2 regions of the Paenibacillus sp. FSL H3-0286 genome follow, and region 2 is predicted to be linked to the other one. Evidence: riboswitches for the same ligand, from Rfam matches in the RefSeq annotation. Region 2 holds a riboswitch; the other holds the start of a gene.
The links. Region 2 has a riboswitch for glycine ahead of gcvT (glycine cleavage system aminomethyltransferase GcvT). Riboswitches for the same ligand answer to the same signal wherever they lie in the genome.
Positions count from the first base shown of each region.

Region 1: linked by a shared signal. The riboswitch ahead of MHB37_RS31045 (amino acid permease) and the one ahead of gcvT (glycine cleavage system aminomethyltransferase GcvT) in region 2 are both predicted to bind glycine.

Region 1 covers NZ_CP150285.1:6,959,922-6,970,967, forward strand. Annotated here, with positions in the region: gene MHB37_RS31025 (DUF4179 domain-containing protein) at 1-751, shown strand, start outside; gene MHB37_RS31030 (DUF5643 domain-containing protein) at 775-1,680, shown strand; gene MHB37_RS31035 (ATP-binding protein) at 1,785-3,002, opposite strand; gene MHB37_RS31040 (metallophosphoesterase) at 3,185-4,336, shown strand; gene MHB37_RS31045 (amino acid permease) at 4,502-5,914, opposite strand; glycine riboswitch at 6,062-6,144, opposite strand; gene MHB37_RS31050 (ABC transporter permease subunit) at 6,496-7,434, shown strand; gene MHB37_RS31055 (carbohydrate ABC transporter permease) at 7,447-8,331, shown strand; gene MHB37_RS31060 (DUF3502 domain-containing protein) at 8,403-9,938, shown strand; gene MHB37_RS31065 (AraC family transcriptional regulator) at 10,026-11,046, shown strand, end outside.
Region 2 covers NZ_CP150285.1:6,506,342-6,517,387, reverse strand. Annotated here, with positions in the region: gene MHB37_RS29155 (helix-turn-helix transcriptional regulator) at 1-170, shown strand, start outside; partial or broken gene MHB37_RS29150 (reverse transcriptase domain-containing protein) at 239-1,215, shown strand; gene gcvPB (aminomethyl-transferring glycine dehydrogenase subunit GcvPB) at 1,264-2,724, opposite strand; gene gcvPA (aminomethyl-transferring glycine dehydrogenase subunit GcvPA) at 2,721-4,073, opposite strand; gene gcvT (glycine cleavage system aminomethyltransferase GcvT) at 4,180-5,292, opposite strand; glycine riboswitch at 5,479-5,577, opposite strand; gene gcvH (glycine cleavage system protein GcvH) at 5,804-6,196, shown strand; gene MHB37_RS29125 (flagellar motor protein MotB) at 6,625-7,455, opposite strand; gene MHB37_RS29120 (flagellar motor protein) at 7,452-8,234, opposite strand; gene uvrB (excinuclease ABC subunit UvrB) at 8,414-10,405, shown strand; gene uvrA (excinuclease ABC subunit UvrA) at 10,953-11,046, shown strand, end outside.

The sequences.
Region 1 (11,046 bases), 450 kb from region 2:
CTCGGTGAAGCGTGAGGGAGAAGAACTGGAAGGTAAGCTAGCCGGAGTAACGATTGGAGCGGATGGTAAGCCTTTTTTAGCGAAAGGTGCAATAACCTCTGCAGAAGTATTGATCGACGGCGCTTCCCTGGAGCAATTTTCAGATGGTCTCTGGAAAGCTATGCCGTTTCTAAGCTGGATAGAAGGTGCGGAAAGCAACACAGCTATTTTTAGACTAGTGGATTCCTCGAATTCCGGAATCTCCAACAAACCTTTTCCTGATCGATTTGTATTGACCGTAACTCTTGGCTTAAACGGTATGGATGAACCGTTTGTTCTCCAAATTCCTGCGCGGAAGGCTACGATTAATAAAATTTCCACACCTGATATACGCGCACAAGTTGGAGGATGGAGTTTGATCCTGAAAAAGCTGGAATATAGTCCATTAACGACACGCCTGTCGCTCATGCTGGAACAGGATACAGACGAAGATCATGCAGCATTGAGTTTAGTGGGCTTTGAAGTAAAGGATCAACAAGGACAGGTGCTGAAAGATATTTCACAGAAAGTCCTCTCGACTTCCAATAGGTCACTTAATGTCGATTTGCTTACTGAGCCATTTGAGAAACACCCTAATATGCTCACAATCCGTGGCTATCTTTATGAGTTTGAGAACCCACAAAGTAAGAATGGAGCATTTAAAACAGACAGTTCTGGAAACCCAGTGAAGCATTATATTGACGGTCTAGAGATAAACGTGCTAGTTAAATAAAAATTAAGGAGCTTGATAATATCATGAAAAAAATGACTAAGAAGATGTCTGTAATTTTAAGTGCTGCTGTATGCCTAGGAGCGCTGGGAATGCCAGCTTTAACTCAAGCATCCAGTGCCCAACCCGCTGTTGAAGCTTCCCTGAATACAACAAAAGTGGCCGATTCACACGATCAGCTTACTTTAAAGGGCAGTGCGCAGTTTGATGGTAACTATATTAAGATCGACCTGAGCCGTGAGGGATCGCTATTTTCAGGAATGCTCGCAGGAGTAACTTTAAATGATAAAGGTGAGCCCTATCTTGCAGAAGGTACTATTGTGGGAATAGACGCCAAGCTCACTCAACCAGGAGGCATTGATTTAAAAACACCACGCTGGATCAGTGACGGTGATGCCAACAAGGCGGTTGTTGTATTGCAGACCGGATGGCTAACTGAGCAACAAAAGGCAAACCTGGCTTCCTCTGAATTGAGTATCCATGTGAAGCTTAACGGAATCGATGAACCATATGTACTTAAATTTTCTCTCAAGCAAGCAGGATTAGTGCGTAACATTCAGCTGCCTGCTATAAAGAAAGACAACCAATTTGAAATCAAAACCACCCGTGTTGCTGCGGGAGAGACTTCTGTGCGTATCGCTTTAGCGGTTAAAGGGGTTGCCACCCAAGCACTGGCTTTAGGATATGACATTTATGATAACCTGGGAAATGAATTAGAATTTATTGCAAGGGATTCTGTTGCAGCAACTCAAAATACGGTTTCTGAAGATTTATTGTTCGAAGCACCTAGCTCAGCGGCAGAATATCTGATTATCAGACCGTATCAAGCCGTATTTGAAAAAGGCAACACCGGGGCTTATAAAGTAGATGCCAAAGGCAATGTAGTTAAAAATTACAACAAGCAATTGGAGATCAAAATCCCTCTGAAGTAACTTTTAGCGCAGCAAATATAAACATATTTACTAGGAAAGGGGATTACCTCTCCGGCCGAAGGCTTGAGGTAATCCCCTTCTTTCAATGGAAAGAATGTTCCGTTTTACTGGTCATTTATAGCTAAAAAGCGGATAGTAGCTGTTGTCCCCTTACCTTCAGAACTACTATAATAAATTTCCCCGCCGTACTTTTCTACGATATTAAAGCAAATCATTAATCCTAAGCCTGTTCCATTACTTTTTAATGAATAAAAAGGAGTCCCTAGCGACTTAACCTCAGCTTCCGACATCCCGCTTCCTTCATCGATGATTGTTATCTCAATAAAATTATTGTTCCTATTCGCCATAATAGAGACAGATTTACCAACATCCGAAGCCTCTAAAGCATTTTTTATTATATTAATAAGCAGCTGCTTAAATTCAATTTTATTAATAGAGATCTTGCAGTCTTCTTCTACATAGGTAACAATTTGATTATCAGATAACATTGCATAAGAATGGAGCAATCCTGTGACACTCTCAATAACATCCTTCACATCTACTTTTTCAAGTTTTTGTTCTCCATTTGGCTTTGAAAGGGTTAGAAATTGCGAGATAATCTGTTCTACTGTGTTCAATTCATCAATCATTAATTTAAATTTTCTTTTCATAGGATCATCAAATGAAGGATCCTCATCAAAAAACTGCAAAAAACCTCTAACCACTGTCACTGGATTTCTAATTTCATGCGCAACGGCAGCAGTTAATTGTCCAACCATCTTTAAGCGCTCAGATTGCTGTAATTGTTCATAATAAAGCTGCTGTTTTTTCATCCGTTTAAATGATATTTGAAAAATGAAAAATAATAACACTTGAACCGCTATTATATTAATGAAATTCCCTAGAATATCATAATGTAAATATGTATATAGATCCCCTCTATCAATCAAGAGGATATAGCCAAATGTAATTACCATCAGTATTCCATTTATAATGAAGGAAAAATAAAACAATTTTAAATCAAAAAATAGAATAGAGAGTGCAGGAATAAGACAAATGAGGATATAGGTAGTCCAAGTTTGAGGATATAAAAAGAATAGCGTATAAAAATACGCAAATCCAAATAGAATGATAATCTTTCTAAAAGTATGTGTCTCATGCTTAGGGTAAATCCATAAACAAACCGTTAGAAACGCCACACATAAAAAATGAATGATATAACCAAAATCAATTCCATCTAACTCTAGAGTAGATAGTATTAATCCAGACATCATAAGAACGATGATCATTAACATTAATATGTAATAGGTTTTTCGATTCACCCGACTGTAGAACTCTCTCATGAATTCACCACTTTTAAATTGATTGTCGAAATAAGAATTATATCAGCTGAAATAGTAATAAACAATAACTGAAAAAACCAGTAAACTCAATACCCCATTTAATTTCTGAAACTAGTAATTATTGCTATAATCATTGTATTAACTTTAGTTCTGATATCTAAAGCATTAGGATGGTGTTCCCTATGGTATTTGCATTTTTATTTATATTCGCTATGTACGCGGCAACTAACTATTACATTGCGAGAAAGATTTTTAAATGGTTACAACATATATTTTTACATATAAACGGGATCATATATGGAGTCATCTACAGCTTATGTGCGTTATCAATCATTATTAATTTACTATTGTCTTCTTCAGCTATGACGACCGATTCAAATATTGTTAATTTTATTGGTCAGTTCGGGGACTATTGGATGGGTATCTACTTCTATTTGTTCTTGCTTTTGATCCTTTCAGATGTAATCTTACTAATTAGTAAATGGATCAAGGTCCTCCCTTCTCCTATACCAGCACGTGTCATTTTTCATACAAGGTCCATAGTATTAATTCTAGTCATAGGATTGGTGTCCTATGGGATTTATAATGCAAATCATTTAAAAGAAGTCACCTATCCGCTCCAAATACATAAAAACACTTCATTAGATCAGTTAAATATCGTCCTGATCAGCGACTTACATTTAGGCTACGTAAATGATGTAAAGTTTATTGAAGACGTTGTTGATCGTATTAATGGACTACAGCCGGATATGGTGTTGATGACAGGAGATATATTTAATGGTAACTACTATGCGCTCTCTAACCCTTCCAAAGGAGTAGAGTTATTAAGTACTATTCAGTCAACCTATGGAGTTTATGCTTGTTTAGGTAACCATGATGCAGGACGCTCATACGATGAGATCGTGAACTTTATAGATAAGAGTAATATCAAACTTCTAAATGATGAGCATGTCGTTATTGATAATCAATTCGTTGTTGTTGGCAGAAGGGATTCATCACCGATTGGTAATCAAGGGAACCCCAGAGCAATTACTTCAGAAGTGATGAGTGACATTGATACAAATATGCCCGTTATCGTAATGGATCATCAACCAACCAATAGGATTGAATACGCAGATGACGTTGATTTGATACTTAGCGGACATACGCATCAAGGACAAGTATTCCCTGCAAATCTGATCACCAATGCTATGTTTACAGTAGATTATGGCCACTATCAGAAGAATCCAAACAGCCCTCACGTCATCGTTACATCTGGTGCAGGGACTTGGGGACCGCCATTACGAATTGGCACGAATAGTGAGATAGCACAAATCAAAGTTGATTTTAAATAGAGGATAATTTTAGACTGATTAAAAAATATGGAAGAATATCCCGATAGCATACATAAGTTCGAAAAAGAGCATCGACCACATTAATGAGAAAATCCACCACCGTATGCGGTGGTGGATTTCTATGTCTGCCTATCCAACTGTAATATCAGCAAGCACCCTCATCGACTAATCATGCCGGATCTCCGTGTTAGTCCGAATACCTTCGAGACGTGCTCTTGGATCAGGCGTTATTCTTTCCCTCTTTCTTCTATTTATCGAATACAAAACAAATAATAATATAAACCATAAAGGCGTCAACAATAAGGCCGGACGAGTTTCATCAGCAAATAGCATAATTATGAGTATGATTGCAAACAAAGCTAGAACAACATAATTCACAAAGGGTGTAAACGGTGCTTTGAATTTTGATTTGGCCTGCAATTCCGGCTTCGTCTTTTTATATCGCAAATGGCAAATTAGAACGACGCCCCAAACCCAGATGAAACAAATGGCACTAATTGTTGTCACGATGCCAAAAGCCGTCTCCGGAATCAGCTTACTCAACAAAGCGCCTACAGATAAGACAAGCGTGGATATGAATAAAGCATTACTTGGTACATGATTTTTATTAAGCTTTGCAAAGTTGGCTGGAGCCTGGTCATTTCTGCTTAAATTGTATAGAATCCGGCTTGTTGAGAACATCCCGCTATTACAAGCGGACGCAGCTGAAGTTAATACAACGAAGTTAATAACCCCCGCGGCAATCGGAATCCCCACTAAACTAAATGTTTTAACAAAAGGACTTTCTGCCGGGTTTAGTTCTGTCCAAGCGTTGATGCATAATAAGGCAATAATAGCACCCACGTAGAAAAATAGAATTCGTAAAGGTATTTTATTAATCGCCGATGGGATAGTTTTTTCTGGATTGGAGGTCTCTGCTGCCGATACGCCTACCAATTCCACACCCACAAAAGCAAACACAACCATTTGAAATGAAAGCAGGAACCCTGAAATCCCGTTTGGAAATACTCCCCCATGTGCCCAAATATTACTGAGCGCAACCGTTCCGGTAGTTGTTTTGAATCCAATCACCAGTAAGACTACCCCGATAGCAATCAATGCGAGAATAGTGATTACCTTAATTAAAGCAAACCAAAATTCCAATTCGCCAAAGCTTTTTACCGTTAATAAATTGAGCCCTAATAAAATAATCAAACAAATGACTGCGGGTATCCATTGCGGGATATCAAACCAATATTGTACATAGACCCCAACAGCTATAATATCGGCCATAGCCGTCATGATCCAACAAAACCAATAGGTCCATCCGGTTACAAACGCCGCCCGCGGTCCAAGATAGTCTTCGGCAATGTCTGTAAAAGATTGATAACCTGCTTTAGATAACAGAAGTTCTCCTAATGCCCTCATCACAAAAAAAATAGCGATACCCACGATTAAATAAGCAAAAATGATGGATGGTCCTGCCAGCTGTATAGCTTTACCTGATCCTAAAAATAATCCGGTACCGATGGTTCCACCAATCGCAATGAGCTGAACATGCCGATTCTCTAAATCTCTCTTTAATTCTTGTACTGCCATTTCAAACTCCCCCTTATGTGAAAAAATGTACAAGTAAAAATGATAACAAAAAAGAGATTGGATACGCTCCAATCTCTTAGGTCTAAGAATAATAAATAAAATACATTCCTTTATTCTGACGATGATCAGAATAACAAATGAATTATCTAGTACTCTTCTGTCCTTTTGCCTGAGATTGTGAACCCTTCGGCGCCGGGGGAATCCCCCACGGTCTCTCCAGAAGCTGCTCCTGCTATAGTGTGATCCATAGCAATCATAGCTTGCGAATTATTTAATTGTTATGCCGCTAACTTCATTTTTAATATTTTTCAATACTAATCATTGTCAAATATTTTGTCAATAACATTAATTACCGCTGGATTTAAACACATAATACGGATTTTTAATAAAAATGCGAGAAATTAATAGCCTAAACGAGGGTAAAATGCTCGTTTTTAAAAGCTTCTCCTCTAATTGCGATTTACTTTAAGGCCCAAAAGATTACTATTTGGAGTACGTATTTCATTTAGCTTTTGAAAGCGTTTTATTAGAGGAGTACAGGCAGCTTGTTATGCATGGCAACTAAGTGAGGGGGAATTTATTTGAGACAAAAAACAAGCAATAGGTTTATGAGCGCACTCAAAAAAGACGGGCTTCTTTATATGATGGCACTGCCCGGCATATTAGCGCTGTTGGCCTTTTCCTACTTGCCAATGGCAGGGTCGATTTTAGTGTTTAAGGAATATCGCTTTGACGGAGGTATTTTTAACAGCCCATGGGCAGATCCCATCTTTAAAAACTTTCAATTTTTCTTTAACAATTTTGATACTGCAATGCGGGCGACATTTAATACGATAATGTTCAATATTTTATTTTTTGTATTTGGCACCATCTTCGCGGTAGCGATTGCTATTATGCTCAATGAAATTTCTAGTCGCCGATTCGTCAAAGTTAATCAAAGCATTATGTTTTTTCCGTTTTTTATGTCTTGGATGGTTATTGGCTCCATTCTAAATGCAATTTTGAATAATGAAACAGGCTTTCTAAATCAGATTATTAAAAGCATCACCGGTTCAACTTATGATTTTTATGCTACGCCGTGGATTTGGATTCCGATTCTGGTCATTGTGGTGATTTGGCAAAGTACAGGTTATAACTCCATTATTTATTTTGGTGTGTTGACTGGCTTTGATTCCTCCATGTATGAAGCCGCCGAGGTAGATGGCGCCAGTAAACTTCAGCAAATTTTTAAAATTACAATTCCTATGCTTAAACCGACCATCATTATTTTGTTTCTATTATCGGTCGGCAATATGCTGCGCGGTAACCTAAATATGATTATCGGCTTGACGAATATGAACCCGATTTTGTTACCCTTCACGGATCTGATCGATGTATTTGTTTATCGCAGCGGCGTAAGAAATGGTGAGATGGCGTTTGCGTCGGCGATTTCGTTATATCAATCTGTTTTTGGCTTCTTCCTTGTTATTATCGCTAACAAGATTACAAGCTGGTACGACAAAGATTCCACATTATTTTAAGGGGGTGTCTATTTGAAACGATCAAATGCTGATAAGTTAACTAATATAGCCTTTTATGTCTGCTCAGCAATATTTGCACTATTCTGCTTGTTCCCGATTGTTTTAGCGATTTCCGGTTCACTGTCTGATGAAATGGCGATCACTATGCAAGGTTTTTCGATTATTCCACGTCATTTCTCATTGGATACTTACCGTTATGTATTTTCCAATCTTGATTTTATGATCTTAAAAGCCTACAAGATAACATTGTTTACGACAATATTTGGCACACTACTATCGGTGTCGATAACAGCATGCTTTGCCTACGTCATTTCCGTAAAAGATTTTAAGCACCGTAATAAACTGGCGTTCTTCGCTTACTTTACTCTGCTGTTTAACAGCGGTATGTTGCCGTGGTATTTAGTGACCACACAATTTTTCGGCCTGAAGGATTCGTTGGCAGCATTGATTTTGCCTTATTCAATAAATGTATTCAATATGTATCTGCTACGTAATTTCTTCAAGTCCATCCCACATGAATTGCTGGAAAGTGCACAAATTGACGGCGCTGGTCATGGGCGGATTTTTATGCAAATGATGCTGCCGTTAGCCAAACCGGGGCTTGTTACGATCTCATTATTTTATGCACTGCAATATTGGAATGACTTCTATTTACCATTAATGCTCAATAATAATCCCGAGCTATATACGATGCAATACATCTTGTACAAAATGATGGCCAATATTCAATACCTTGCAGCCAATCCAAGTGGCACCATGGCAGGCCATGTTATTCTGCCCTCGCAAACGATTAAGATGGCAATTACCTGTATTGCGATTGGTCCGATTATCTTGCTGTATCCCTTTGTACAAAAGTACTTTGTTAAGGGCGTTACTGTTGGCGCTGTAAAAGGATAATAAGAAAAAACAATAGTAGTTAGGCCTATTTGAATTTAGTAGGCTAAATATAAATTTGGGAGAGTGTTCTTATGGGCAAATCGAGAAAAGGGTTCACCTTACTGCTTGCATCTTTACTGCTGGCGGGACTTTTAAGCGGATGCGGCGGCAAGTCGCAAGGGGACGAAGCTGGTAGCAACAATAACAATAATGGCAGTGGCGATCAGCCGACCAAAGCAACGTTAGTGCTTTACGGGGAGCAGTCAAAACGTATGGCTGATTTTGCGAAAAATGAGTTTCATGACAAGGTTCTGCAAGCGATTAACGTCGATGTAAGTATTCAATATTTACCGTGGACCGAGTATGCAACTGGTAAAACCGAGCTAATGCTATCATCCGGCGAAAAATTCGCCACATATACCGATACTGCATTTATGGCAAAATCCGTTGCCAAGGGCTATTACGCTGATTTGACTGAAGCTGCTGAAAAATATGCTGGCGATTTAAAAAAGAATACGGGCGGCGATGAAGCGTTTGACATCTGGAAGGTCAACGGAAAGCAATATGCATTACCTTTCGGCAATAAACCAAATGCTGGAGAAAATTATGTGATTATTGCACGAGAGGATCTGCTGCAAGAAGTCGGTATGGCCGATTTGAAAACCGTTGAGGATGTTGAGCAATTTTACAAATTGGCAAAGCAAAAATATCCTGATATGATTGGCTCAGGACGCGGCTGGAGCTTGAATATCTTCAATGGCTCGATTAATTCAAACATTAATATTTATCAGCCGTATAGCTTTATTATGACCGATGGCAACAAGCCGGAAGATCCGACTGTCTACAGCTTTTATGAATCGGATGAATACAAACAAATGGCGGATATCGCCCGCAGATGGAATAAAGAAGGTCTTATCCCAAGCTACGCCTTGTCAAATCCTGCACAAGCAGATTCATCGTTTTTTGCAGGCAAAGCCTTATTCGGCATGGGTGCAAGCTATCGCGTATTTGAGTATATGGATGCCATACGCAAAGCTAACCCTAATGCGGTGTTCAAAAACTACTATTTAGGTGATCCTGCGAAAAAACCACTAATGTCACGCGGCACATATTCTACAGCGTTTGCAGTTGGGGCTAATGTAAAGGGTGCTGAACTTGAGGGTTACGTGAAGTTAATTAACTTACTGCAAAGCAGTCAAGAATGGACAGACTTTATTCTGTATGGCGTTGAAGGCAAAGATTATAACCTAACTGCTGATGGACAGATTGAGTTTATTAATCAAGATACATTGTTCGACACTTGGTTGCCTGATAACATTCATTTTACAAGATTTAGAGATTATATTACTGAAGAACAAATCAGTACGTATCAAAATTGGAACGAAGGCTCGATACTACAAAAAGATATTGGCTTCTCCTTCAACATGGAGCCCGTAAAAACGGAATACGCTCAAATGCAAGCCGTAGAACAAGAATATATACAACCCATATCACAAGGTTTTAAAGACTATGACTCCAATATTGACACTGCCTTGAAAAAGCTGCGTGATGCCGGTTTAGAAAAATTTATTGCTGAATATCAAAAACAATTTAGTGAGTTCATTTCCAGCAAAAAAGCAACTAATTAAGCTTATATGACTATCGGAATAGCCTGATTCATCAACTCACAATTAGGCTATTCCTTCATAATTTCATATAAGGAGGGAATGAAGCTATTGAAGCTGTTGAATCCAGGCAAACAATTTGTAAGTAAATATGCCAATAGATGGCGCAAAAGCTTTAAGTTCAAAGTCTATATGAACTTTTTATCCATTTCTATTATTACTGTAATTATTATCAATGTTGCGGCCTTCCAATATTTTAATGTTTATATGAAAAATCAAATTAATGACATGTTGCGAAATAAGCTGGAAAATATCAGTACCGTATACAACAGCAAACTAGATCAATACCGTCGCCTGACAGAGCTTATTAATAAAATGCCCAAATCTATTTCTTACATTTATGACTATGAAAACACCAGCGTATTGGACGCGATAGAGATAAGCAATAACTTACACCCGATTTTGAATGCGAACGAATCCGTCAACTCCATTTTCTTTTTTAATCAGGATGACATTATTTATGAACTGGATGACTACTATCTTAATCGAAATGAAAAACAAAATATTTTAAAGCAAGTACTGCAATCTAAGACGGATCGTTATCCTATTCCGATTACATTAGCAGATGGCAGCCAGCGACTCGTATTTTTTCAAACCTCGCGCACAGCCTTATACGGCACTAGTCAAAGTGGTATTATCATAGTCTCCAATACGGAAACATTACGTAAGAGCATTCTTTCCAGCTATGAAGATCAGTCTGACAGTATATTAATCGTAGATAATCAAACAAGCCAAATTATAACTGAACAAAACAATAATTATCCCATAGCACCAACTACACTAAATGAAATAGCGCATGCCACAGATGGCTATAACAGCTATTCATCAAAAAATAAGGGTAAAGATGAAGATATAGTAATTTCCTATGTAAATAATGGGCATGAAGGATACAGTATCGTTTCCGTCATGGATTATCAAAACAGTATTGAACAATTACTTAAGGCTAGAAATGCGATTATTATCTTTTCCATCTTCATTATTTTCATTGCGCTATTATTAAGTTATGTGTTCACTAATAAAGTTTACAAACCAGTTAATCATATGCTGCTCAATATTTATACAGCCTTCAGAA
Region 2 (11,046 bases):
GTGAAAAAAGTGCATTGTGTATTTCTAACGAGTTGGGAATTAGTGAAGGTACAGTTAGAAATGTAGTGAAGAGCATATATAACAAAATGAATGTAACTGACCGTTGGCAGTTCACTAAGAAACTTTCATTTAATCCCGTACATAATCCAGAACTTCTGTATGTAAAATAGCATTTTTTAATATGAGAAAAGGAGACCACGTGTTAAGTGGTCTCCTTTATTTAGTGCGCCCAGCCGATAGTTATGGATTTCGTCCGAAAAGACAAGGGCATGATGCGGTAAGGAAAGCCAGAGCATTCATGAAAGAGGGATATCGATTCGTAGTCGATCTAGACTTGGAGAAATTCTTTGATCGCGTCAACCATGACCGACTGATGATGAAGATTTCGGCTAAAGTGAAGGACAAGAAAGTTCTCCTGCTGATTCGTAAATATCCTCAGTCAGGTGTGATGGAGAACGGGCTAGTAAATACGACAACAGAAGGGACACCGCAAGGTGGTCCACTCAGTCCGTTGTTATCTAACATCGTTTTGGACGAGCTCGACAAGGAACTCGAGAAAAGTGGACACCGCTTCGTCCGTTATGCGGACGACTGTAACATCTATGTGAAAACACTAAGAGCAGGAGAGCGAGTGAAGGCATCCGTCACCAGATTCATTGAGACAAGACTAAAACTAAAGGTGAACCAAGCGAAGAGTGCGGTGGACCGCCCATGGAGACGGAAATTTCTTGGGTTTTGCTTTAGTAGCGATAAAGAGCCCAAGGTGAGGATAGCAAAACAGTCCTTGCAGAAAGCGAAGGCTCGAATTCGGGAGATAACGTCCCGGAAGAAAGCGATGCGAACGGAAGAGCGAATCCAGGAGCTCAATCGATACTTGATGGGATGGCACGGATATTTCTCGCTGGCGGATACGCCAAGTGCCTTTAAAGCGATGGATATGTGGATTCGAAGGAGATTGCGAATGTGTCTCTGGAAGCAATGGAAGAGCCCGAGAACCAAAGTCAAAAGGCTTATATCCTTAGGCGTGCCTAAGGATATAAGCCTTTTGAGTGGGGAAATACTCGGAAAGGGTATTGGCGAATTGCAGGGAGTCCAATTCTGCAACGTGCATTGAATAACCAATATTGGGAATCCAATGGATTAAAGAGTGTATTGGACAGATACAACTCCTTACGGAAAACCGCCGTATACCGAACGGTACGTACGGTGGTGTGAGAGGCCGGGGGCTCGCCGCCCCCTCCTACTCGATTTATTATTGAAATATTAACCGCAAGAACAATTCAAAACCGGCTTACGCGCAGCCTGTGTCTCATCCAAACGGCTAATCTCTGTGGTATGCGGTGCGTTGATTACGATTTCGGGTGTCTCCTGCGCTTCTTTAACGATCTGAATCATCGTATCGATGAAGCCGTCTAGCGTTTCTTTACTTTCGGTTTCCGTCGGCTCGATCATCATGCATTCCTCAACGGTCAGAGGGAAGTACACGGTTGGCGGGTGGTAGCCGAAGTCGAGTAATCGTTTAGCAACGTCTAAGGTGCGCACACCATACTGCTTGAGGTTTTTGCCGGACATTACGAATTCATGCTTACATACACCCGGATATGGGATTTCAAAATACGGCGCCAGACGGTGCATCATATAGTTCGCATTCAGCACGGCATTTTCGGATACCTCACGTAGTCCGTCTGGACCATAGGTGCGAATGTAGGCATAGGCACGAACCAGAATACCAAAGTTTCCGTAAAAAGCTTTCACGCGTCCAATGGATTCGTGTCCGCCGAAGTCGAGTGAGAAGCTGCTATCTTCATTCTTCACCACAGTAGGTTGAGGCAAGAATGGAATGAGGATAGATTTTACGCCGACTGGTCCGGCCCCAGGGCCGCCACCGCCATGTGGGGTACTCATCGTTTTGTGCAAGTTCAGATGCACAACGTCAAAGCCCATGTCGCCAGGTCGGGTAATGCCCATAATGGCATTGGAGTTGGCTCCATCGTAATAGAGTAGGCCGCCTGCTTCATGCACGATCTCAGCAATCTCGACGATTTGGGTTTCGAACAAGCCGAGTGTGCTTGGGTTAGTTAGCATTAGTGCGGCTGTGTCACTACCGACGGCTGCTTTCAGTGCTTCAAGATCGACCATTCCTTTATCTGTGGAAGGGATCGTGATCGTTTCAAGTCCTGCTGCTGAGGCACTAGCAGGATTGGTTCCGTGCGAGGAATCCGGCACGATAACCTTAGTACGCGTCTCGCCGCGACTTTCATGGTAGGCGCGGATCATCATGAGGCCGGTCCATTCACCATGAGCACCTGCGGCAGGCTGTAAGGATACAGCATCCATGCCCGTCAGCGCGGACAGATCATTTTGCAGGGTATACATTAATTCCAGTGCGCCTTGAATACTTTCTTCCGGTTGGTAGGGATGAATTTTGGCGAAGCCGGAGAAGCGGGCAACATCTTCGTTAATCTTCGGATTGTATTTCATCGTGCATGAACCGAGTGGATAGAAGCCATTGTCTACACCAAAGTTACGACGTGAAAGAGAAGTGTAGTGGCGAATGACATCCACTTCCGATACTTCTGGAAGTACGACGGGTTCGCTACGGAGTAAACCTGATGGAATCAGGGACTCCAAGGTTTCTTCCTGTGGTACATCGCATAGTGGCAAGGAGTAGGCCGAGCGGCCCGGACGGCTTAATTCAAAAATTAGACTTTGCTCCGGTTTCATAAACAGCCCTCCAGTGCGCTAGCGAATTGGTCGATTTCGGTTTTGCTTCTTTTTTCCGTTACGGCAACCAGCATATGTCCAGCAAGTTCAGGATAATCACGACCCAGATCATAACCGCCGAGATAACCGTCCTTCAGCAGCTTAGAATTAATAGCGGTCACGCTGCTGCCTTCAGGAAGCTTCACAACAAATTCGTTAAAGAATGGGGAGGAGAAGGCAAGTTCAGCACCTGTTAGTCCGCTAAGTTTATTAGCAGCGTAATGGCTTTTGCGAATATTTAGTTCGCCTACTTCACGCATGCCTTCTTTGCCCATAACGGACAAGTAGACGGATGCGCAGAGAGCCAGCAGTGCCTGATTGGAGCAGATATTCGATGTCGCTTTTTCACGACGAATATGCTGTTCACGCGCTTGAAGTGTAAGAACGAAGCCACGTTTACCATTACGGTCTACCGTTTGGCCAACGATCCGGCCTGGCATGCGGCGCATCAGGTGATCAGCTACGGCAAAGAATCCGCAAGTTGGACCCCCGAGAGAAGCTGGAATACCGAGTGGCTGAGCATCACCGACTACGATGTCGGCTCCAAGTTTGCCCGGAGCTTCAAGTACACCAAGAGCTATTGGGTTCGCGCTGACTACAAGAAGACCTTTAACCGCATGGATCAGCAGCTCAACCGAGCGAAGATCCTCAATGCTACCGAAGAAGTTAGGCGATTGCATCAGTACTGCGGCAGTATCACCATCGATAGCTTCAGCAAGCTTAGCTTGATCGGTAACACCGTCTTTATAGTCAATCTCCACCACCTCCAGACCCCAAGCATTAGCCGAAGTACGTAGCACTTGGCGAGCCTCAGGATGAACGGTACGGGAGACGATTAATTTTTTGCGTTTGGTAGCACCAGCCGCGAGAACCGCTGCTTCGGATAAAGCTGTAGCGCCATCATACATACTGGCATTGGCAACTTTCATACCGGTTAGTTCGCAAATGTAGGATTGGAATTCGAAGATCGCTTGCAGCTCACCTTGGCTGATCTCCGGTTGGTAAGGAGTGTAGGCAGTGTAGAATTCAGAACGGGAAATGACATGATTTATGACCACAGGGATGTGATGATCGTATAATCCGGCACCGAGGAAGCTGGCGTGAGAATCAAAGTCGGCATTTTGGTCAGCCAAACCTTTCATGTGGCGCAGCAGGGCGTATTCATCGAGTGGTTCAGACATCGGCATAGTGCCTTGGTAACGTACCGCTTCAGGAATATCGGAGAACAGCTCATCTATAGACTCAATCCCGACGGCCTCCATCATCTCTACGCGGTCCTGTTCTGTCATGGGCAGATAACGGTGCTTCATTAAGGTTTCACTCCTTGGCTTTTTTAAAATATAAGAAAGTACAATTTTCACGCTATACTTTATTCTTCTATTTCTCGCTTAAAAGCTCACCGTCCTTATATGGACGCTAAAGGCGTTTATACTTGTAAAAAGGGGCCTTAATCACTACAGCCTTAAGCTGCTTACCGCGTATCTCTACGTAAACCTCTGTGCCTATTTCACTGTAAGCAGCATCAATCAAAGCCAACCCCAGGTTACGTTTCAGCGTAGGGGACTGTGTTCCGGTTGTGACCTCACCAATCTTAACCCCATCTGCCCAAACAGGATAATGGGAGCGTGGAATGCCTCGATCAATCATTTCTAGGCCGACAAGGCGACGGGGAATCCCAGTTTCTTTTTGCTGTATTAGTGCATCGCGTCCGATAAAGTCTATTTTGTCCAGCTTCACGAAGAACTGTACTCCTGCTTCAAGCGGGGTGATGTCAGCGGATAGCTCCTGACCGTACAGTGGTAATTTTGCCTCAAAACGCAGGGTATCCCGTGCACCCAGTCCAGCAGGTGTTAATCCGTGGGGCGCGCCTGCTGCAAGCAGTCCGTTCCATAACGTTTCTGCACCTTCCAGCGGAGCGTAGATCTCGAAGCCATCTTCACCGGTATAACCCGTACGGGAGATAAGTACCTCTACACCGCAAACGGTAGCGCGTTCGATGAAATGGAAAGGCTTGAGTGCTGAAATAGGAGCATCAGTAACTTCCGCGAGAATGGTCTCTGCCAGAGGACCCTGCAAGGCGAGCAAAAGCGTCTCGTCAGAGACATTAGTGAGCGTGACTTCATCGAATTCAGAGGTCAAATGCTCTTGCAGCCACTGCAAGTCCTTGTCGATGTTGGAGGCATTAACGACGAGCATATAACGCCCTTCGCTTAGGCGATACACGAGTAGGTCGTCGACAACTCCGCCATTTGGATAACAGAGCAGTGTATATTGTGCCGCACCATCCGTGAGGCGGCTGACATCATTGGTTGTCATTTTTTGCAAAAAGGCTTCTGCACCGTTTCCAATCACCATGAATTCACCCATATGCGAGACATCGAACAGCCCAGCCTGCTGGCGAACGGCTTCGTGCTCTTTCACGATACCTGTAAACTGTACTGGCAGCTCCCAGCCACCGAAGTCAATGCACCTGGACTCCGCATAAGCGGAATAGAGATCATAAAAAGGTGTTCTTCTCAAAGCATCCATGTCGTCACTCCCCTTGATCTGATTACATACGAAAAAAGGACAGGCAGAAGCAATCATGCATAAATGCACAAATCGCTTTCTGCTCTGTCCTTTGTACCTGAGAGTTACCCTGCCGTAACTAGCTTGCAGGTTTCCCCGTTGGTGATCTGACGCATCTAGCCTTGCGTCTGATGCTCTCCAGAGATACGTCCGACAAAGGTCCTTTTGCCTGAGAGATTCACCCCTGTTAGGGCTTACTCCTTCGGCGCCGTCTTCAAGTGAGACAGTCTCTCCCTATGCCATCATCCGCAATTATATTTCTTCGAGAAACGGTTATTGTCTATAAAAAGACGACAACGTCATTTCTTCTTGTATGTCTCCATTAAACGGGTATAGTCGGGCGCTGTCAACAAGAAAACGTCGAAAAAATGACAAATTTAAATTTCCTGTTAGTAATATTGACATTGTGAGCCGGGATAACTTAGGCTATAACTAAATTTAGAACTCCAAATTGGAAATGAGGCGGCTTGAAATGAGTGAAGTATTAGACAACCTTCTTTACAGCGAAGAGCATGAATGGGCACAGCAAGTAGAAGGGCGAGTAGTACGTGTTGGGATTACGGACCATGCTCAGCATTTATTAGGCGACATCGTATTTGTTGAGTTTCCTGAGGTAGGATCGACCATTTCAGCCGGTGACAGCGTAGGCAGTATCGAATCCGTTAAGACGGTATCGGAGTTGTATTCGCCCGTCTCTGGGACGGTTACCAAGGTGAATGATGGATTAGAAGCTAGTCCGGAGCTTATCAATGATCAGCCGTATGGCGGGGGTTGGATTTTTGAGATTGAAGTTGATGGAGAGTATGCTGATGCTGTAAAAGGTCTGTTAGATGCAGCTGGTTATAGCGCGTTAGTTGCTGAATAATTGGAAATCGGGGACGGAAAATAGTCTGATCAAGTGTGATATTTTTAGCAGCAAGTTTCTGTGATTCGGGGACTTGCTGTTTGTGTTTCTTATGTGGATTGTGCGAGTATTCGTAAACCCAATCGAGTGGTTTGAGGGTCTAGTGGAGTATGGAATTAGGGAAAACCTCCCTCATTTTAGACGATTATAGCGTGAGAGTTAGGGTTTTAGGAAATTCCTCCCTAATCATCTCGGTAAAACCACTATTTCAGACTAAAAAGAGTAATAATCAGGGAGAAATTCCCTCATTCCGCGATTGGATACGATAATAGGTGAATAATCAGGGAGGTTTTCCCTAATTAAATTGGATGAAGCCCCTTGTAAGCTCAATGTGGTAATTGCAAAGGCCCCTGCCGCCGAACTTAGCTCTGAGCGCAAGCAACTATATTTTATTCCACCTCTTGAAGCTGTCGAAGTACAATGATCTCTACGCGTCGATTTTTCTGTTTGCCTGCTACCGTAGTATTATCTGCTGTTGGTCGGGTATCGGCATAACCTGCATATTGAAAAGTGTCCGGGTTCAGTCCTTCATTATCTAAGAAAAAGCGCAGCACAGAAAGCGCACGAGCACCCGATAGCTCCCAATTGTCGTTATAACGTGAAGCTGATGACACTGGTGTATTATCCGTATGTCCTTCAATGCTGATCGTTGCTCCGATATCTTTGAATAAGCCAGACAACTGCTGAAGAGCAGGAAGGGCTGGTGACTTCACATCTGCTTTACCCACATCAAAAAGAAAACGGTCGCTGAGCGTGATTTCTATGCCCTGCGGTTTGTCGGCTACAAATATTTGTTCACCGAGATTATTCTCCTCCACATAGTGGGTGATCACACCCATTAACTCAGCAAGCTTCGCCTCTTGTTCTCGAAAAGCCAACTCCCGTGCTGAAGGTGTTTCATTCTCCGTTTGTTCATCAGAACCGTCATTTGGTTTTGCAGTTGCGTTCGCATTCCCATCTGTACTCTCTGGTTTGTTGTCAGGGGTCTTTCCAGCATCTAAAATACCATCCCCGCCTTCAAGAACAGTGCTGTTCGACTTGAAAGTCTGGGATAAAGAGCCGGTCACGATATTATATTTGTCAGTGTCCAGGCTGCTCATCGCATACAATATAACGAAAAATATAAGTAAAAGTGTAATTAGATCAGCGTAAGTAATCATCCAACGATCACGGCTTTCTCGATTCTCTTCCCGCCGTTTGCGCCGGTCTCTTTGTCTCATATAAAACCTCTTGCTTCTGCACGGTCATCTGTGGTGGTGTCTGAAATGAAGGAGTTCAGTTTTTTACGCACCAGCAGCGGATGATCCCCGTTCTGTAGAGAAAGAATGCCTACTAGAAGCATCTCCATGCTATGCAGCTCACTTTGGCTGCGGGATTTGATTTTGGAAGCAATGGGTAAAAATATTAGATTAGCGATGGCTACTCCGTACAGTGTTGCAGTGAACGCTACTGCGATAGAGGTACCTAGATTTGATGGGTCCGTAAGGTTGCCCAGTACCCTAATGAGTCCCATAACTGTACCGATGATCCCCATCGTTGGAGCATATCCGCCAGCGGCTTCAAAAATCTTGGCGTAGCTTTCATGCTTCAATTCTTTCGCATCCATTTCCAATTCCAAAATCTGTCTTACCTGCTCAGGGTCAGTGCCATCGACGATAAGCAACAGTCCTTCGCGTGTAAAAGGATCAGGATGCAGTTCCGCTTGTTTTTCGAGCATTAAAACGCCGCCGCGGCGGGCCACTGTGGCCATTGCGATAAGCTCTTCTGCTTTCTCTTCATCACGTTCAGGATTGCGGCCAAAAGCCATGCGCAGAGCGGCGGGAATGGAGCGTAGCTTAGCTGCCGGGAAGCTGATCATTACGGCAGCAATCGTACCTCCAAATACAATCAAAGCTGCATTAAGCTGCAGCAGTCCGGAAAGGCTTCCGCCTTCCCAGAGGTAGCCGCCGATTAGCGCAGCCAGTCCGGCCACTAGGCCGATTATTGCGGTAATATCCATGCTTCAAGCTCCTAACATTTCTGTGTATTATGGTTTGCATCGATCTAAGCAACACTGTATAATGAACGGGAACACATATTCTTATCTTCCATATTTTTTACTGTCGTATGGAGAGAGAAGATTCAGACAACAATTATAATATATTAATCTAGTTTAGACGATAGAGGGGAGACGGGCAAATGAGTGATATTGTCGTCAGTACGAAGACTTTTGAATTGGAGTCCGAGTATACACCCCAGGGCGATCAGCCTCATGCCATAGATGAATTACTACAAGGCATCCGGCAGGGTAAGAAGCACCAGACGCTGCTGGGAGCGACAGGTACAGGGAAGACCTTTACTGTCGCGCAAGTTATTTCCAAATTAAATCGCCCCACGCTGGTTATTGCGCATAACAAGACACTGGCTGCCCAGCTGGCAAGTGAGTTTAAGGAGTTTTTCCCGAATAATTCGGTAGACTATTTCGTCAGCTACTACGACTATTACCAACCAGAGGCGTATATTCCCTCCTCCGATACTTATATTGAGAAAGATTCCAGTATTAACGAAGAGATTGATAAACTTCGCCACTCCGCGACAAGCTCCTTGTTCGAACGGCGTGACGTTATTATTGTAGCGAGTGTGTCTTGTATTTACGGTCTCGGTTCACCAATGGAATACGGAAGCTTGCTGTTGTCCTTGCGGGTTGGGATGGAGAAACCGCGCAATGAGATTCTGAGCAGACTGGTGGATATTCAATACCAGCGCAATGATATCAATTTTGTACGCGGAACATTCCGTGTACGTGGTGATGTGGTTGAGATCTTCCCGGCCTCTCAGGGTGAACATGCGATTCGTGTTGAATTGTTTGGGGATGAGATTGAGCGGATCACTGAAATAGATGTTTTAACGGGCGAATTGATCGGTGAACGCGATCATGTCGCCATTTTTCCGGCTTCTCACTTTGTTACCAAGGAAGAAACGATGCGTGTAGCAATAGTCAATATTGAACGGGAGCTAGAAGAGCGGCTGACCGTGCTTCGTGACGCAGGCAAGCTTCTGGAAGCGCAACGTTTGGAACAACGGACACGTTACGACATTGAAATGATGAAGGAAGTGGGTTTCTGTTCGGGGATCGAGAACTATTCCGGGCCACTAACCTTCAGGGAACCGGGAGCAACTCCATATACGTTAATGGATTATTTTCCTGATGATATGTTAATCGTCGTAGATGAATCCCATGTTACCCTTCCGCAAATTCGGGCGATGTATAACGGTGACCGGGCGCGTAAAACAGTGTTGGTAGAGCATGGTTTCCGTCTGCCTTCTGCACTGGATAACCGTCCGCTTCAGTTCGAAGAGTTCGAAGATAAAGTAAACCAGATCATTTACGTTTCCGCGACACCTGGACCTTATGAAATGGAACACTGCGAAACTATGGTGCAGCAGATTATCCGTCCGACTGGTCTATTGGATCCAATCATCGAGGTCCGTCCTACAGAAGGTCAGATTGATGATCTGATTAGCGAAATCCGTGACCGGGTTGAACGCGATGAACGTGTACTCGTTACCACTTTGACGAAGAAGATGTCGGAGGATCTGACAGACTACTTTAAGGAAATCGGGATTAAGGTTCGTTACATGCACTCTGACATCAAGACACTGGAACGGATGGCGATCTTGCGGGATCTTCGTCTCGGTACGTTCCATGTACTGGTAGGGATTAACCTCCTGAGAGAAGGTCTCGACTTACCGGAGGTATCTTTAGTTGCAATTCTCGATGCCGATAAAGAAGGGTTCCTTCGTTCCGAACGTTCACTAATTCAGACGATTGGCCGTGCGGCTCGTAACTCTGAGGGTCGTGTAATCATGTATGGTGATCGGATCACTGATTCGATGGAGAAGGCGATGAGCGAAACATCGCGCCGTCGCGCCATTCAGATTGCCCATAATGAGAAACATGGCATCACCCCAACCACTATTAATAAAAAAGTGCGTGACATCATCGAGGCAACGAAGGTTGCTGAGTCTAAAGCTGATTATCTCACAGGTGTTGGTGGCAAGATGAATAAGAAAGAAAAACAAAGTCTGATCCAGCGTCTGGAAGCTGAAATGAAGGACGCTGCCAAGAACCTGCAATTCGAACGCGCGGCAGAGCTACGCGACGCATTGCTGGAGCTTCGGGCTGAGTAATAAACTATTAATGCATCACCGATATTTAAAATAGGTATTGAACGGTGCTGTCCTAGACCGTTCTTTTTGAATCAATAGAGGGTCGCGTATCCCGCGATGTTTATGACACTTATGCGTATCCGCAGGGACAGCGCCCGAAATGCACTTGGCACTTATGCGTATCCCACAGGGACAGCACCATGCAATGAACTTGGACTTTTGCGTATCCCGCAGGGACAGCACCATGCAATGAACTTGGACTTTTGCGTATCCCGCAGGGACAGCACCATGCAACGTCTATGACAGTTGCTTGTACCTGCTTTTAGGTAGTGCGAGAATGTCCAAGCGGTCCCGCAGGGATAAGCGCTCCGAGCGTCGTAGTCACTAAGTTACCTCCCACCATACTCCTTCTCCAGAAAATGCGGGTGTCCAGAGGGTGCAACCCTTGGGGCCCTCCCTTGGAAGGGAGGGTTTGGGAGGGATCGAAAGGCTTTGAAAGGGCTTTGAAAAGGCTTTGAGAATATTTTGAAATAAAGTTGAAATAGTTTTTTTAAAAGGAGAGGTTCCGTTGGCGAACGAAAATATTGTAATTAAAGGCGCGAGGGCGCACAATCTCAAAAACATCGATGTGACGATTCCACGTGACCGTTTCGTCGTGCTGA